DNA from 4 places in the Sinorhizobium sp. BJ1 genome. Region 2 is predicted to be linked to each of the others. Evidence: predicted binding sites of a transcription regulator. Region 2 holds the regulator's gene; each other region holds the start of a gene.
What was found. Region 2 encodes PhoB, which activates phosphate uptake and scavenging genes when phosphate is short. Its sites were predicted from a motif close to TGTCATNNANCTGTCAT; they were not measured.
Positions count from the first base shown of each region.

Region 1 (4,434 bases), on a different contig from region 2:
AGAAGCTGTCGGTCAGATAAAGGCGACCGTCCGGGTAATTGTATTTGAAACTGCCGTCGTCATAGGGTGAGGGCAGATCGAAGAGGGCGCGAACGATCTCCATCGTATCGCGCGGCATCAGGTCGCCGACGAAGTCGAAGAAGTGCGGCAGCCGGTCGAGGAATTTGCCCGCGTTGGAATCGTTTGCAAACCATAGTGAGCTGGAGAGTATCAGCACCAGGATGGCGAGCCCGAGCCAGGTGTAGAGGCGCCGGCGGGCGTTGAGTTCCTGCCAATGACGCTCGATCAGTGCTCCATTCTCGGTTAGCTGCCGGGAAAACACGGAAGTGGCCATGGGTCTCCGGCGGAAGCCGGCCTCTTTGAGGTTGGGGACTTCTGGCGTCCCTAAAAACGAGGCGCTGGCCGTTTGACAGCCAGCGCCGGGGACATGGCCTGACGTTCAGCCGCCGATCGTTGCCTTGCGGGCGTCGATGATCGGCTTGTAGAAGTCGCTGTTTACCTCGGTATAGCCGGTGAACTCGCCGCCTTGGATAGCCGAGAAGCAGGCGGCGTCGGTCTTCGGCAGATCCGTCATGAACTGCTTGAACTTGGCCTTCAGGTCGTCATTCAGGGCGGTGCGCACGACGATCGGGCCGTTCGGGATCAGCGGCGAACGCCACAGTTCGACGAGGTCGTTCATGTCGAGAATGCCCTTGTCGACCATCTTGCGCAGGTTGCCCGACGTGTAACCGTCCTTGAACTCGCCGACGCCCGAGCCGAAGGTCGTGCCGGCATCGAAGGTACCCTTGACGACTTCGAGGACGAGGTTTTCATGGCCACCGCCGAAGCCGGTCTCGCCGAAATACTCCTTCACGGGAGCGCCGATCGTTTCCGGCAGCGTCACGAGCGGAATGAGGTAGCCGGAGGTGGAGTCCGGATCGGCGAAGCCGAGCTTCTTGCCCTTGAGATCCTCGAGCTTGGTGATGCCGGAATCCTTGCGGGCGACCATGATCGAATGATAGCCGGTCGAGCCATCGGTCTGGACCGTCGTCAGGATAGGCTCGACGGCGTCGGCCTTGGCGAGATAGATCTTGGCGTAGCCGGAGGCGCCGAGCTCGGCATAGTCGAGCGTGCCGCCGAGCAGGCCCTGGATAACGCCGTCATAGTCCGCGGCCGGGAACAGCGAAACCTTCTCGACGCCGATGGCGGCCGGCAGCTTGTCCACCAGGCACTGGTAGTTGCGCAGGCGGTCGGCTTCGTTTTCGCCGCCGATGATGCCGACGCGGAATTCCTTGAGATCTTCGGCCTGGACGTGGCCGGCGAGGGCGATGAGCGCAACCGCGCCCAGAAGAGCTTTCTTCAGCATGAGGTTCGTCTCCCGTATTTCCGGCCGCGCCGGATCAGTGGCTGTTTCGATTAGGTACCCTTTACGCGGGCATTCGATCGCGCCGGCCTCAGAGGCCGGCCAGTGCCAGCGGCTTGTAGCCGGCCGATGCTGTTTCTTCCCGGGCGACGGCCGCGGGAATGTTGATGCTTGTCGAGGTCATCGATTCCTCGATCGCCGTGTCGGCGCCGTAGATCGAGGCGACCGCTGCAGCGGTGAGGTCCTTCGGCTGGCCGTCGAAGACGACGCGGCCATGCGCCATACCGATGATCCGTTCACAATAGTTGCGAGCCGTATCGAGCGTATGCAGGTTGGTGACGACGGTAATGCCATCGCGCTCGTTGATGTCGCGCAGCGCGTCCATCACGATCTTGGCGTTCAGCGGATCGAGCGATGCGATCGGCTCGTCGGCGAGCAGCACCTTCGGCTGCTGCATCAGCGCCCGGGCGATCGCGACGCGCTGCTGCTGGCCGCCGGAAAGCGTGCCGGCTGGCTGCAGCGCCGTCTGCTCGATGCCGAGACGCTCGAGCGCACCGATTGCCATGATCCGCTCTTCTCGGCTGAACAGGTTGAGGATGCTCGAGGCGGTCGAGCGATGGTTGAGGCGGCCGAGCAGCACGTTGGTCAGCACGTCGAGCCGCGGCACGAGGTTGAACTGCTGGAAGATCATCGCGCAGTCACGCTGCCAGTGCCGCAGCGCAGAGCCCTTGAGCGACGAGACCTCGACGCCCCCGAATTCGATCGAGCCGGAGGAGGGATCGACGAGCCTGTTGATCATCCGCAGCAGTGTCGACTTGCCGGCCCCGGATCGGCCGATGATGCCGACCATCTGACCCTGCGGTATGTCGAAGGTAACGGCTTCGACGGCTCGCTTCTTGCCGAACTGGCGGGTCACGTTCCTCAACTGAAACATCGGCAGCAGGTCCTCTCTCTCGGAGACCGGTCATCTATTAGCGACCTCTGCCATATCGGCGCTTCATGAAGGCGCGATGTCAGTTTGTTGTCGGTTCTGTTACAGATCACAGGCGCGGTGTGCCTGGGCCTCTCATGATCGCCAACCCAAGCGCGTGAGACAGCTGCGGTTGCTACTTTCTGAGGCTACAGATCCTCTGGACTGGCGCAGGCGACATCAATTTCCTCGGCCTGCAAGTGGATGGCTGGTTGTGACGACCTTCCGATCCAAGGAATCATGCATCGAGTGCATGAGCCATTGTCTCAATTTCATTTGAACCCATTGACCTGCCTTGCGATAACTCCAGCAGACAGGGGCGTGATGGGGAAAGTGCGCGCGGCTTTCCGCTTGAATCCCGCTTCTATTTGTATCCGACGGGAGAGAATCATGGCCGGCAAAAGTCAATTTCAATGGGACGACCCATTCCTCATCGAGGATCAACTGACCGAAGACGAGCGGATGATCCGCGATACGGCGCGTGCCTATGCCCAGGAAAGACTGCAGCCGCGGGTGATCGAGGCCTATCGAGAGGAAAAGACCGACCCGGCGATCTTCCGCGAGATGGGCGAACTCGGCCTGCTTGGCGTCACCGTGTCCGACACCTATGGGGGCGTCAGCGCCTCCTATGTCGCCTATGGCCTCGTCGCCCGCGAGGTCGAGCGAGTCGATTCCGGCTACCGCTCGATGATGAGCGTGCAATCCTCGCTGGTGATCTACCCGATCTTCGTCTACGGCTCCGAAGAGCAGAAGCAGAAATACCTGCCGAAGCTGATCAGCGGCGAATGGATCGGCTGCTTCGGCCTGACCGAGCCGGATGCCGGCTCCGATCCGGCCGGCATTAAGACGCGGGCGATCAAGACCGAGAGCGGCTATCGGCTGATCGGCTCCAAAATGTGGATCTCCAATGCGCCGCTCGCCGATGTCTTTGTCGTCTGGGCGAAGTCGGAGGCGCACGGCAATGCCATTCGCGGCTTCGTGCTGGAGAGGGGAATGAGGGGGCTTTCCGCACCGAAGATCGCCGGCAAACTTTCCCTCAGGGCATCGATTACCGGCGAGATCGTTCTCGACAATATCGAAGTGGGGGAGGAGGCGTTGCTGCCGAATGTCGAAGGCCTCAAGGGGCCCTTCGGTTGCCTCAACCGCGCCCGCTACGGCATTTCCTGGGGAGCGCTGGGGGCTGCCGAATTCTGCTGGCATGCGGCGCGCCAATACGGCCTCGACCGAAGGCAGTTCAATCGGCCGCTCGCCCAGACGCAGCTATTCCAGAAGAAGCTTGCCGACATGCAGACCGAGATCGCGCTCGGACTGCAAGCGTCGCTACGCGTCGGGCGGCTGATGGACGAAGGCCGGATGGCTCCGGAAATGATCTCGATCGTCAAGCGCAACAATTGCGGCAAGGCGCTCGACATCGCCCGCATGGCCCGCGACATGCATGGCGGCAACGGCATTTCCGAGGAATACCAGGTGATGCGTCACATGCTGAACCTAGAGACCGTCAACACCTATGAGGGCACCCATGACGTCCATGCGCTGATCCTCGGCCGCGCCCAGACCGGGCTGCAGGCCTTCTTCTGAGGGGTGCATCGATGGAAGCGCCGCTCAAGGGCATCCGGGTCCTCGAACTCGCCCGCATCCTCGCCGGTCCCTGGATCGGCCAGACGCTCGCCGATCTTGGCGCCGAGGTCATCAAGGTGGAAAGCCCGGCCGGAGACGACACCCGGACCTGGGGCCCGCCCTTCGTGGAGGGTGAGGGCGGCGAGACGCTCGATGCCGCCTATTTCCACGCCTGCAATCGCGGCAAGCGTTCGGTCGTCCTCGACTTCACGACGCAGGAGGGCCAAGAGGCCGTACGCCGGCTCGCGGCGCAATCGGACGTTCTTCTGGAGAATTTCAAGGTCGGCGGTTTGGCCAAATACGGGCTCGACTATGAGAGCCTTCGACAAATCAATCCGCGGCTGATCTATTGCTCCGTCACCGGATTCGGCCAGGACGGCCCCTACGCCCACCGCGCGGGCTACGACTACATCATCCAGGGCATGAGCGGCATCATGGACCTGACCGGCGAGCCGGACCGCGAGCCGCAGAAGATCGGCGTTGCCTTCGCCGACATCTTCACCGG
Region 1 covers NZ_NWTH01000006.1:52,953-57,386, reverse strand. Annotated here, with positions in the region: gene phnE (phosphonate ABC transporter, permease protein PhnE) at 1-334, opposite strand, end outside; gene phnD (phosphonate ABC transporter substrate-binding protein) at 440-1,345, opposite strand; gene phnC (phosphonate ABC transporter ATP-binding protein) at 1,434-2,276, opposite strand; gene CO676_RS10880 (acyl-CoA dehydrogenase) at 2,703-3,890, shown strand; gene CO676_RS10875 (CaiB/BaiF CoA-transferase family protein) at 3,902-4,434, shown strand, end outside.
Region 1: the regulator PhoB is predicted to act here: its motif matches at 2,342-2,358, upstream of phnC (phosphonate ABC transporter ATP-binding protein).

Region 2 (4,434 bases):
CCTCGAAGGTCATGATATCGGCCATGATCTGGCAGGGATGCGTGTCGTCGGTCAGGCCGTTGATGACCGGAACGGTCGCGTGCTCGGCCAATTCCAGCAGCCGGCGATGATCAGTCGTGCGGATCATGATCGCATCGACGTAGCGGGACAGCACCTTGGCGGTGTCGCCGATCGCCTCGGCGCGGCCGAGCTGCATTTCGGTGCCCGACAGGAACAGCGTCTCGCCGCCCAGCTGCCGCATGCCGACATCGAAGGAAACGCGGGTGCGGGTGGACGGCTTCTCGAAGATCATCGCCAGCATCTTGCCGTCAAGCGGCTTCTCGGCCGTTCCGGCCTTGGTCGCCGTCTTCCGCAGGAGTGCATCGTCGATGATCGTGCGCAGGTCGGCGCTTGTCATTGCCGAGAGATCGAGGAAGTGTCTAGAGGCAATCATAAAGCGATATTTCCTGTCATAAACCGGTAATCGACCATACTATCCGCGCCGCTTTCAACCCGTCGCGATCTCAAGCCGCGGCCGTGCCGCTCTTGGCCCGGACCGTTTCGGCAGCGCGTTCAAGCCGCGCCAGCCCCTCTCGTGCCTCGGCGGCAGTGGTGATCAACGGCGGCAACAGCCGCAGCACGTTTTCGCCAGCCGGCACGGCGAGCAGCTTCTCGGCCCGGATCGCCTTCAGCACATCGGCGGACGGCACCTTGGCCTTGATGCCGAGCATCAGCCCGTCGCCGCGGATCTCCTCGATCACATCCGGGAAGCGGTCCTTCAGCGAGGCAAGCCCCTGGCGGAACACGAGCGCCACGTCCCGGACATTCTCCAGAAAGCCTTCGGCAAGGACGACGTCAAGCACCGCATTGCCGACGGCCATCGCCAGCGGATTGCCGCCATAGGTCGAGCCATGGGTGCCGGCCACCATGCCGGCAGCCGCCGCTTCGGTCGCCAGGCAGGCGCCGAGCGGGAAACCGCCGCCGATGCCCTTGGCAACGGCCATGATGTCCGGCTTGATGCCGGACCATTCATGGGCGAAGAGCTTGCCGGTGCGACCGACGCCGCACTGGACCTCATCGAGGATCAAAAGCAGGCCGAACTCGTCGCAGAGCGCACGCAGCTCCTGCATGAACTCTTTCGGGGCCAGGCGAACGCCGCCCTCGCCCTGGATCGGCTCGATCAGGATCGCCGCCGTCTCGTCGTTGATCGCGTTCTTGACGGCGGCAAGGTCGCCGAACGGTACCTGATAGAAACCGGGGGCCTTCGGGCCAAAACCCTCGATATACTTCTGCTGGCCGCCGGCCGCGATCGTCGCAATGGTACGGCCGTGGAAAGCGCCTTCGAAGGTGATGACGTGGAAGCGCTCCGGATGCCCCTTGGCGAAATGGTGGCGGCGCGCCGTCTTGATCGCGCATTCGAGCGCTTCGGCACCGGAGTTGGTGAAGAACACCCGATCGGCAAAGGTCACGGCCGTCAGCCGCCGCGCCAGGCTCTCCTGGCCGGGAATGTCGTAGAGGTTCGACACATGCCAGAGCTTCTCGGCCTGGCCCTTGAGTGCCTCGACGAGATGGGGATGGGCATGACCGAGCGAATTGACCGCGACGCCGGCTGCAAAGTCGAGATAGCGCGTGCCGTCTTCGGCGATCAGCCAGACGCCCTCGCCTCGCTCGAAACGCAACGGCGCACGCAGATAAGTGTCGTAGAGCGGCGTTGTTGCGGCCATGGTCAGCGTCTCCTTCGTCCGTCGGCATTACGGGCATATCAGCCCGATAAAAATCAAAAATGCCGCCTTTCGGCGGCGCAGGCACTATTCCCATTTCGCGGCGCCATGTCAACAAAACCAAGGCTTGCAGCCACCTCCGCGAGAGAGATTCCGCAATGCGAAAAAATCGCCCAGCAGGGCTTGCAAAAATGCAACTATCCGACAGCAAGTTGGGGAAAACCGCAAAATCGATTCGGCGCGATTCCGGCGACTCTTGCCACGGAGTCACCCTGCCGGTAGGTTAATATTCAATTACTAGACGCATGCGGCGAACCTAGTCACCAAAATAGTTATCGCGTTGCAACTCCGGGGCTTTTCCGGAGAAGGGTGATGGATTCTGCCATCCCAACGCCGAGAACGGGGAGTGCAGAGATGAACTGGACTGACGAGCGAGTGGAAAAGCTGAAGAAGCTTTGGTCGGAAGGCCTGAGCGCGAGCCAGATCGCAGCGCAGCTGGGAGGCGTCAGTCGTAACGCGGTCATCGGCAAGGTTCACCGGTTGAGCCTGCCGGGCCGCGCCAAGGCCGGCGGAACGACCGCGACGGCTCGCCCCAAGCGGACGACTTCGGCGCCGCGCGCCCCGAACTACGCTGCGCGCGCCGTGACCCGGACCGTCACCCGCACTGCCGGCGCGACCGTACTCAAGGAAGAGGTCGCCGTCGACCTGGTGGCAGAGCAGGAGCTCTCCATTGACACGAACATCATCGTGCCGATGTCGCGCCGGCTGGAGCTTACCCAGCTCACCGAGCGGACCTGCAAATGGCCGATCGGCGACCCGCTCAAGGAAGAGTTTCACTTCTGCGGCAACGACTCGCCGGAAGCCTCGCCCTATTGCAGCTACCACGCGCGTCTCGCCTATCAGCCCTCGGCCGAGCGGCGCCGCATGCGCTGACGGTTGGCGATTGGTTTAGAGCTGAAGAAAGCACGAAGGGGTCCTAAGGACCCCTTCTCTCTTCGGGAAATCGGCAGTGTGCACTGGGACGACGTGCACTGGGACGGCGTGCACTGGGACGACAGCGTAAGCCTCAGCTTTCCAGCGAATAGCCGGCGCCGCGCACGGTCCTGATCACGTCGGGCATGTTGGAGAAATTCAAGGCCTTGCGCAATCGGCCGACATGGACGTCTACGGTCCGTTCGTCGACATAGATGTCGTGCCCCCAGACGCCGTCGAGTAGCTGTGAACGGGAGAAGACGCGGCCCGGCGAGGACATCAGGAATTCGAGGAGTCGGAACTCCGTCGGACCGAGCCGCACTTCGCGGCTGCGGCGGTGCACGCGATGGGTCTCGCGGTCGAGCTCGATATCGCCGCAGCGAAGCACCGTCGAGAGTACCTCCGGCTTCGCCCGCCTGAGCATCGCCTTCACCCGGGCCATCAGTTCCGGCGTCGAGAACGGCTTGACGACGTAATCGTCGGCACCGGTCGCCAGCCCGCGCACCCGCTCGCTTTCCTCGCCGCGCGCCGTCAGCATGATGATCGGCAGGCGTTCCGTCTCCGGCCGTTGCCGGAGACGGCGGCAAAGCTCGATGCCGGAGACGCCGGGAAGCATCCAGTCAAGGATCAGAAGGTCGGGCAGGCGTTCCTGCAGGCGAATTTCCGCCTCGTCGCCGCGAAGGATCGTATCGACCTCGAAGCCCTCGGCCTCGAGATTGTAGCGCAGGAGAACGCTTAGAGCTTCCTCGTCCTCGACAACTGCTATCTTCGGCAACATTCAGCTACGACTCCTTGCCTGGATTCATAGATTCGGGACCGCCTGGCTCAGTCGGTGACGGAACCCAGCGACGATGTCGTGTCGTCCTTCGGCCTTTCGCCTACCGGCTGGGCGCCCGTCGCCATGTAGTAGATCGTCTCGGCGATGTTGGTCGCGTGGTCGCCGATGCGCTCGATGTTCTTGGCGCAGAAAAGAAGATGCGTGCAGGGCGTGATGTTGCGCGGATCTTCCATCATATAGGTCAGAAGCTCGCGGAACAGCGACGTGTAGATCGCATCGATCTCCTCGTCGCGTTCGCGGATGCTGTTTGCCTTTTCCGGCGAGCGTGAGGCGTAGACGTCGAGGACTTCCTTGAGCTGCACCAGGGCGAGTTCGGCAAGATGCTCGAGGCCGCGCGCCAGCTTGCGCGGGATGCCGGAGCCGGCAACGGCGATGACACGCTTGGCGGTGTTCTTGCCAAGGTCGCCGACGCGCTCCAGATCGGCCGCGATCCGGATCGATCCCATGATCTCGCGGAGATCCGCGGCCATGGGCTGACGCTTGGCGATGGTAACGATCGCCTTTTCACCGATCTGGCGCTCGGCGTCGTCAAGGATGGTGTCATCCGAGATGACTTTCTGGGCAAGCGCCAGGTCGGAGTTCACCAGAGCTCGGACGGAGTCCGCCACCATCTGTTCGGCGAGCCCTCCCATCTCGGAAATCCGGCGCGTGAGATATTTCAGCTCTTCATCATAGATGGAGGTGATATGGGTGGACATGATCGTCGATCCTTGCAGGCGCGGTCAGGGTTGGCGTTGGGGCACGGCTTTCGGCATCAGCCGAAGCGGCCCATGATGTAGTCCTGGGTGCGCTGGTCATCCGGATTGGTGAACATCTTGTCGGTATCGTTCTCCTCGACGAGATTGCCGAGATGGAACATCGCGGTGCGCTGCGAGACGCGGGCCGCCTGCTGCATCGAATGGGTCACGATGACGATGGTGAAAT
Region 2 covers NZ_NWTH01000001.1:370,004-374,437, reverse strand. Annotated here, with positions in the region: gene argF (ornithine carbamoyltransferase) at 1-433, opposite strand, end outside; gene CO676_RS01835 (aspartate aminotransferase family protein) at 504-1,703, opposite strand; gene CO676_RS01830 (GcrA family cell cycle regulator) at 2,115-2,633, shown strand; gene phoB (phosphate regulon transcriptional regulator PhoB) at 2,767-3,450, opposite strand; gene phoU (phosphate signaling complex protein PhoU) at 3,498-4,208, opposite strand; gene pstB (phosphate ABC transporter ATP-binding protein PstB) at 4,265-4,434, opposite strand, start outside.

Region 3 (4,434 bases), on a different contig from region 2:
CTTGGCGACGTCGCTCCCCTCCCCGCCAATCCGGTCACCGAAGCCGACCTGTCGACGGCCAAGCGAATTCCCCTCGAACTCACGGCAACCGCCGAATACAAGGCGGCACCGTCGATCTGCGGATCGCTCGGCTTCACCTTGTGGGCGCTCAACAAGGTTCCATGGCCGGGAGACACGCCCGACCCGATTGCGCCGATCGAGGAGTTGAAGCTCGGCAAAAGCTATGTGCTCGAAATCGCCAATCGCACCCCGCACGCGCACCCGATCCATCTGCATGGCTTGAGCTTCCGCATCCTCAGTTCGAACAAACGGAACTTCCTGCCGCCGCCGACCGACACGATCCTGCTTCTGCCGGACGAACAGGCGGAGGTGGCGCTCGTTGCCGATAACCCCGGCGACTGGGTGATCCACTGCCACATCATCGAACATCAAAAGACCGGGATGACCGGTTATTTCAGAATTATCTGACAATTTCGATTGAGACGTCCGCCCCGAAACGATAGAGGGGAGGCTCAAGCCTCATTTTCGCCATAGTGATTTAAGCCCAGATGATTCAGACGACAGCAGAACTGGAGGCCGCCTGCCAAGAGCTGGCCCGCTCGAGCTACATTACGATCGATACGGAATTCCTGCGCGAGACCACGTTCTGGCCTGAACTCTGCCTGATCCAGATGGCCAGCCCCGACACGGCGGTGATCGTCGATCCGATTGCGCCGGGGCTCGACCTTGCGCCCTTCTTCGCGCTGATGGCCAATACAGATGTCATCAAAGTCTTCCACGCGGCCCGCCAGGACATCGAGATCATCCACCATCTCGGCAACCTCATTCCGCATCCGCTCTTCGATACGCAAGTCGCGGCAATGGTCTGCGGCTTCGGCGACAGCGTCTCCTACGACCAGTTAGTCAGCCGCATCAAGAACGTGCAGATCGACAAGTCCTCGCGCTTCACCGACTGGAGCCGCAGGCCGCTCACCGACAAGCAGCTCGAATATGCTTTTGCCGACGTGACGCATCTCAGGGACATCTACCATTACCTGAAAGCGGAGCTCGAGCGCGAGGGACGCTCCTCCTGGCTTGCCGAGGAAATGGCAATTCTGGAGAACCGCGAGACCTACGACCTCCATCCGGAGAATGCCTGGCAGCGCCTGAAGATGCGCGTCAGAAAGCCGATCGAGCTGGCGGTTCTGCAGAAAGTCGCCGCCTGGCGCGAGCGCGAAGCACGGGCGCGCAACGTGCCGCGGGGCCGGATCATCAAAGACGATGCAATCTACGAAGTTGCCCAGCAGCAGCCGAAGGACGCGGAAGCGCTCGGCCGACTCAGAACCATTCCGAAGGGGTGGGAGCGCTCCAGTGCGGGCGCTGCGATCGTCGAGGCGGTGACCGAGGCGCTGGCGATTCCGAAGACTGAACTGCCCCGACTGCCGCGGCAGAATCACACGCCGGAAGGCGCGGCCGCAGCGGTCGAGATGCTCAAGGTGCTCTTGAAGCTCATCTCCGAAAAGCAGGGCGTGGCGGCCAAGATCATCGCCAGCAGCGACGATCTCGACCGAATCGCCGCTGAAGGCGAGAATGCCGATGTCGCCGCGCTGAAGGGCTGGCGCCGGGAGCTTTTCGGCGAGATGGCACTGAAGCTCATCAATGGCGAAGTGGCGCTTCGGTTTGTCGGAAAAAAAATCGAGGCAATGGAAATCGGCGGTTGAACGGCCGCAACTGCCAACACCTTTCCGCCCGAATCCGCCCTTAGCCAGCGAATCGAAAAGCTGATCCGACGCGAAGGCCGAGGAGCAGATGCTCGCACCGCTGCGGATGGGGCTGCCCAGGTCGCGGCCATCCTTCAGAAGTTCGATTTCCGAGGCCGTCGCGCATGCGCTGGAGATTTTCCACGCTCGAGTTCATCCTGTTGCTCTTGGTCGTCGCCGGCAGCGGCGTGGCCTATGCCTGGGTCGTCTATGGGGACGGCGCGCTGATCGGCGCGACCTTTGCGGTCTTCATCTGCATGCCGGTCCTTGCCTTTGAACGACGCATCATCTTCCGCCGCCTCTACAGGACGATCCACAGCTTTCCGACGCCAGCCTTTCTGTTGTCCTCGGTCGCCGTCTATTTCGCCGTTGAGAATCTCGGCTTTGTCGCGGCGGGGGTGGTGCTGAAGCTGTTGGGCGTGCTGCAGCAGAGCTGGAGTGACGCGGTGATTCCGTCCTTCAATGCGCTCGTCTATGCGCTCGTCGTTTCCGGTCCGATTATTTTCGTCCTGCGGGTGCGGGAACTGCTCGGCCGCAATGTCTTCCTCAGCTTGCTGACGGGACGCTACCGCAAGCCGGTGCAGGAGGAGCGCGTCTTCCTGTTTATCGATGTCGCCGGCTCGACCTCCTATGCCGAGCGCTTCGGCGATCTCAAGATGCAGGAATATCTCGGAAAGCTGTTTGCGGAGGTCGCCGACCCGGTGCTGCGCTACCGCGGATCCATCGACGACTATGTCGGGGACGCTGCAGTCATCACCTGGTCCTTCGATCGCGCCGTGGCGGACGCCGCCTGCATTCGCTGCGTCTTCGACATTCTCGACCAGGTCGAAGCGTCCGCCTCCCGCTGGCGCAAGGTTTACGCCGAGGTTCCGCGCCTGCGCGCCGCACTTCACGGCGGAACGATCGTCGCCGCCGAAATCGGCGTCGACAGGCACAAGATCACCTATTTCGGAGACACGGTGAACACGACGGCGCGTCTCGAGGGCCTCTGCCGAACGCTTGATCGGCAGGTGTTGATTTCCGCCGATCTCTTGCGGCGCATGCGCTTGCCCATTTTTGTCAGAAGCGAAGACCTCGGCGAACACGAGGTGAAAGGCCGCGGCCAGAAGCTCGGCGTGTTCGCGCTTCGCGCCGTCCCGCCGTAAGACGCATCGCGGCGTCAACAAAGCTTCACCGCGCTGTCAGGGAAGCGTCACCGAGCCGTCATCAAAGCCGCCTATCGGGAAGCGATCCCCACCTCGAACCCAGGGTGAATTTGATGACGAAATCCATTCTCGCCGTCGCCTTGACGCTCTTGTCGACGACGACCGCGCTCGCCGACGAGAAGGCCTTTCCGGCAACACTGAAGGCGCACGCCATCCTTCCGGCCAATACCATCATCGCCGCGCCGGCGGATGCGGCCGATTATCTCAAGACGTCCGGCAAGTTCTCGGCCGCTGACCGCAAGCGCGCGATGGATTTGGGCAGCGTGCCGGGCAAGGACGTCGTTCGGCCGACCGGGCTGTCGCTTCCCTTCAATGGCCAGCCGATGCAGGGCTTTTCGGGCATCAAGGCGATGCCGGACGGAACCTTCTGGAGCCTTTCGGGTAATGGCTTCGGCAACAAGCTCAATTCGACCGACGCCACGCTGATGCTTCATCACCTGAAGATCGACTGGGACGGCGGCAAAGTCGAAGCGCTGGAGACGATCTTTTTCTCGGACCCAGACAGCAAGGCTCCCTTCCCGATCGTCATGGAAGGTTCTACGACGCGCTATCTCACGGGTGGTGATTTCGACATCGAGTCGATCCAGCCTGTCGCCGATGGCTTCTGGGTCGGCGAGGAATTTGGCCCCTATGTCCTGAAGTTCGACACGAACGGCAAGCTCACCGACGTCATCCCGACGATGGTGGACGGCAAGCCGGTCCTCTCGCCGGACAATCCGACACTGGCTTTGCAGGCGGACCCTTCCAAGAAGACGCCGGCCTTCAACCTCAAACGTTCCGGTGGCTACGAGGGGCTGGCGCTGTCCAAGGACGGTACGAAGCTCTATGGCCTGCTCGAAGGACCGCTTTGGATCGACAACGAATCAGTCGAGCAGGCGGATGGCCGTCCGGCGCTCCGCATCGTCGAACTCGACGCTGCGCGCAAGAGCTGGACCGGACGCAGCTGGCTCTATCCGCTTGCCGAAGGCGGCGAGGCGATCGGCGACTTCAACATGCTCGACGAAAAGACGGCGCTGGTGATCGAACGCGACAATGGCGCCGGCACCCTCGACAACGCCTGTGCAGACCCCAAGGATCCGAAGCCGGATTGCTTCGCGGTCGGATCGAAGCTGAAGCGTATCTACAAGATTGAAATGACCGAGGAAAACATCGGCAAGGCGGTGCGCAAGATCGGCTATATCGATCTCCTGAAGATCGCCGATCCGGACAACCGGAAGCGCCAGGGCGGCGGCGACGGCTACTACGACATGCCCTTCGTCACCATCGAGAACGTCGATCGGGTGGACGACACGCATATCATCGTCGGCAACGACAACAATCTGCCCTTTTCAGCCGGGCGCGCGCTGGACAAGGCCGACGACAACGAGTTCGTGCTGCTTGAAGTCGGCGAATTCCTCAAGGCCGAATAGTCGGGAATGGTCGCGCGTGGAAATCCTCGCGCGACCGCCACCCGCTTGCAAAAGGGCGGGGCTCTCAGCTCTCGAAGTGGA
Region 3 covers NZ_NWTH01000003.1:113,192-117,625, forward strand. Annotated here, with positions in the region: gene CO676_RS03850 (multicopper oxidase family protein) at 1-468, shown strand, start outside; gene rnd (ribonuclease D) at 549-1,700, shown strand; gene CO676_RS03860 (adenylate/guanylate cyclase domain-containing protein) at 1,865-2,884, shown strand; gene CO676_RS03865 (esterase-like activity of phytase family protein) at 2,998-4,353, shown strand; gene ppx (exopolyphosphatase) at 4,418-4,434, opposite strand, start outside.
Region 3: the regulator PhoB is predicted to act here: its motif matches at 2,930-2,946, upstream of CO676_RS03865 (esterase-like activity of phytase family protein).

Region 4 (4,434 bases), on a different contig from region 2:
TATTTGGTATTTTAGCAAATGGTACTCGCGTATGGATTGCGCGTGTTTGGAGAGGCCAACAACCGGGCAGCAGGGCGCGGCAATTCCGCAAAACAAGGGCTCCCGTAAACCGTCGAAGAATTCCGAGAATCTACAGCGGCCGCATCTCGCTTACAGCTCGCATCAGAATGCGCTGATCGGTTTCGCAGTCGGAAATCTATTGAGCAAAGTTCGAAATGAAGATCGGCCCCGGCGGGGGCGCCGGGCCGACAAGTCGCTTCCGCATACGTTCATAAGCCCGCGCTGAAGAGTTCGGCGTGGGACTTGAAGAAGCGCTCGGTGCTATAGCGCTTGCCGAACATCATATCGTGCTGCAGGAAGCGATAGTCGCGCAGGGACGGCGGGATCTTCGGTTGGCGCAGCCAGTTTGCGACCTCCTTGCCGTTCTTGCGGATCAGCATATAGCGGTCGAGAACACGGAAGTGGTCGTGAACCTTGCCGAGGAAGCCCGTGTAGTACGGGTGCTCGTAGCCGGCCTGCTTCAGGATCTCGTAGGAGAGAAAGGCCGGGCTGATGCTGCCGATATCCTTGCGCGCACCGGTCTTGTTCGACCAGACGACGAGCGGCGTTTCGTGCTCCGCCTTCATCTGGTCTTTCGATCCCTTGCGCTCCGCCGTCACGTCCTTCATGTAACCCGTGCTGGTATAGACGGTGTTCAGCGGCGGCAGGTGGTCGCCGAAGAGAACGATGATCGTCTCGCGGTCCCGCTGCTTCGCCCAGTCCATGAGCATTCTCAGACTGTCGTCGGCTTCCTTGATGCCCTGGGCGTAGGTGGCGAGAACCTGGCGGTCGCTTTCCGGCAGATCGCCCTCGACTTTGATCGTGTTCTTCGCGTAGCGATTCGGCTCGTACGGCCCATGGCCCTGCAGCGTCACGGCAAAGAAGAAGAAGGGATCGTCCGTTGCGTCCGCCTGGCGGATGACCTCCTTCGTCAGGGATTCATCCGAGGCGAAAATCCCACGCTTCTGCATCGGCGGCAAGTTCTCCTCCGAGCGGAACGTATCGAAGCCGAAGGCCTTATAGACGGCGGTGCGGTTCCAGAACCACCCCTGGAAGGGATGGATGGCGCGTGAGACATAGCCCTCGCCACGGAAGAAGGTGGCGAGCGACGGGATCGGATTGCGAATATATTGCTGATAGGGAATGCTGCCATAGGGCAGGAATGCGTTCGAAAAGCCTGTCAGCGCTTCGAACTCGACATTTGCCGTCATGCCGCCGAATTCGGGCGAGAAGACATTGCCGCCCTGCAATTCGCGGATCGTCGGCATCGGGTCGGGTGTCAGCTTGACCTTAGGCAGGCGCGTCGGATCCCAGAAGGATTCGCTCATCAGCACGATCACGTCCGGCTTGCCCCGATGCGTGGTTCCGGCGGGAAGCGGCTTTACGGGAATGCGTTCGATGGCATTCGCCATGTAACCGGCCGGGGCGCTCACATTCGCCATCGGCAAATTGATCGCAAAGGCGAGCACAAAGCCGTTGTGCCGGTAGTTCTCGGTCTGGTCCCACATGATCGGGATGACCCGCAATCGGTCGCGGACCCAAGAGAACTGGTTGTAATCCATGATGTTCCAGAAGGCGACGATGAGCGGCAGGGCGAAGGCTACCCGCGCGAGACGCTCTTTGCGCGCCAGCTTCGGAAAGTTCCGCCAGGCGTAGCGCAGCAGCAGCCCGATGACGATGATGGTCGCCAGAATGCCGAGAACGACGCCGACGGCGGTCCATGGCCTGTCCTTCACCAGCACCGGCATCAGTTCCACGATCTGCCGGCCGAACAGAAAATCGGTCGGGTAAAGCGGGTCGGACAGGAAGACCTGCTTCTGCTGGCAGATAAAGGCCGGTACGATGGCGAGCGGCGCTACGAGAAGCGCGCCCTTGTGTTCGCGTCCGAAAAGCGCGTCCAGCGTCAGCATGACGAGGAAGAACGCAGCAACCGTCGTCCAGGCTGGCCGCATCGGATCGATAAAATAGGCGATCGTGTCGGAAGTTGACTGGCGGACGAGGAGCTCGACTGCAAAAACGATCGCCGTCGCGATCAAAAGCGAAAACAGTGCGCTGCGGCCGCCCGCCAGGGTTTTTGCATGTCTAACGGAAAAGCTCGGCCTTTCGACATAGACCTGAGAACCTCTCGCGGCGGAATCGATACTGGCCAAAAACTTCTCCAATTTCATAAATCTTTCGCTCAACTGTCATACGACTGTCATCTTGAACAGGGGATGAATGGCGAAACGGCTATGATGATCCTCAGGTTCCGGCCGCGTCGAAGGGCCGCGGGCCTATTCGTTAAGGGACGGGAACCGCAGGATTTTTCGGATTTTTCCGGCGGCACTGCGATTGGGAGTGGGTTTTTTCCCACCGGATGCGGTAAGAACAAAGCCTAAGCTGGTTGCATTCGCCGAGGAAAACCGACAGGCCTGCCATGACCCCACAGAAAGCCGTACCTTCAAAGCTGCGGATCGTCGTAGCCCAGCTCAATCCGACCGTCGGCGATATCGCCGGCAACCTGGCAAAGGCGCGTGAAGCGCGCGCCGACGCGGCGCGCCAAGGCGCCGACCTGGTGCTGTTCACCGAACTTTTCATGTCCGGCTATCCGCCCGAAGATCTCGTGCTGAAACCGGCCTTTCTGAAGTCCTGCCTGCGCGCCGTCGAGAAACTCGCCGCAGAGACGGCAGACGGAGGGCCGGGGGTCATCATCGGCTTCCCGCGTCAGGCCGCTGCCCAGCGGCACAATTCGGTGGCGGTCCTCGACGGGGGCAAGATCATCGCGGTCCGCGACAAGGTGGACCTGCCGAACTACGGCGAGTTCGACGAAAAGCGGGTCTTCGATGCAGGCGAGATGCCGGGTCCGGTGAATTTTCGCGGCATTCGCATTGGCATCCCGATCTGCGAGGACATTTGGGGCGAGCTCGGCGTCTGCGAGACTCTCAAGGAGAGCGGCGCCGAAATCCTGCTCTCTCCGAACGGTTCGCCTTATTATCGCGGCAAGGTCGATGTCCGCCACCAGATCGTTCTAAAGCAGGTGATAGAAACCGGCTTGCCCCTGATCTATGCCAATCAGATCGGCGGGCAGGACGAACTGGTCTTCGACGGCGCAAGCTTCGGCTTCAATGCCGACCGCTCGCTGGCCTTCCAGATGAGTCAGTTCGAGGAGGCGCTTTCGATTTCAGAGTGGACGAGGGGTGAAGATGGTTGGGTCTCGACCAACGGGCTTCGGTCGCGCCTGCCGGAAAGCGACGAGGCGGACTATCGAGCCTGCATGCTGGGGCTCAGGGACTACGTCAACAAGAACGGCTTCAAGAACGTCGTGCTCGGCCTTTCCGGTGGCATCGACTCGGCGATCTGCACGGCGCTCGCGGTGGACGCGCTCGGCGAGGAGCGGGTCCACACGATCATGCTCCCTTATCGCTATACCTCGCAGGAATCGCTGAAGGACGCCGAAGCCTGCGCCAAGGCGCTCGGCTGCCACTATGACGTGGTCGCGATCGAGGAGCCGGTTGAAGGTTTTCTCAGTGCACTCGCCGATACTTTCGAGGGAACCGAGTCCGGGATCACCGAGGAGAACCTGCAGAGCCGCACGCGCGGAACGATCCTGATGGCAATCTCCAACAAATTCGGTTCGATGGTGGTGACCACCGGCAACAAATCGGAGATGTCGGTAGGCTACGCCACGCTCTACGGCGATATGAACGGCGGCTTCAATCCGATCAAGGACCTCTACAAGATGCAGGTCTATGCGCTGTCGCGCTGGCGCAATGGTGCCGTGCCGCCCGGCGCGCTTGGTCCCTCCGGCGAGGTCATTCCGCAGAACATCATCGACAAGGCACCCTCGGCCGAACTCCGCCCCAACCAGACCGACCAGGACTCGCTGCCGCCCTATCCGGCGCTCGACGACATTCTCGAGTGCCTGGTGGAGAAGGAACTGAGTACGGAAGAAATCGTCGCCCGCGGGCATGACGAGGCGACGGTCCATCGGATCGAGCACCTGCTCTACATCGCCGAATACAAGCGCCGGCAGTCGGCGCCGGGCGTGAAGATCACCAAGAAGAATTTCGGCCGCGATCGGCGCTACCCGATCACCAACCGTTTCCGTGACAGGGGCTAGCCATGCGTAGCTCGGTCGAGATCTTCGATATCGCAAGTGGAGAGACGCGCGTCGTGTGGCAGACGGAGCGGCTCGTCGAGGCGCCGAACTGGTCGCCTGACGGCAAATTCCTCATCATTAACGGCGACGGCAGGCTCTATCGACTTGGTTTCGACGGGGCCGACCCTACCGAGATCGACACGGGCTTTGCCCGCCACTGCAACAATGATCACGGCATCTCGCCGGACGGCAGAATGCTTGCGATCAGCGACAAGACCGAATTCGGCAAGTCGGCGATCTATCTGCTGCCGGTCGCG
Region 4 covers NZ_NWTH01000005.1:248,224-252,657, forward strand. Annotated here, with positions in the region: gene CO676_RS09675 (LTA synthase family protein) at 270-2,189, opposite strand; gene CO676_RS09680 (NAD+ synthase) at 2,456-4,138, shown strand; gene CO676_RS09685 (TolB family protein) at 4,141-4,434, shown strand, end outside.
Region 4: the regulator PhoB is predicted to act here: its motif matches at 2,224-2,240, upstream of CO676_RS09675 (LTA synthase family protein).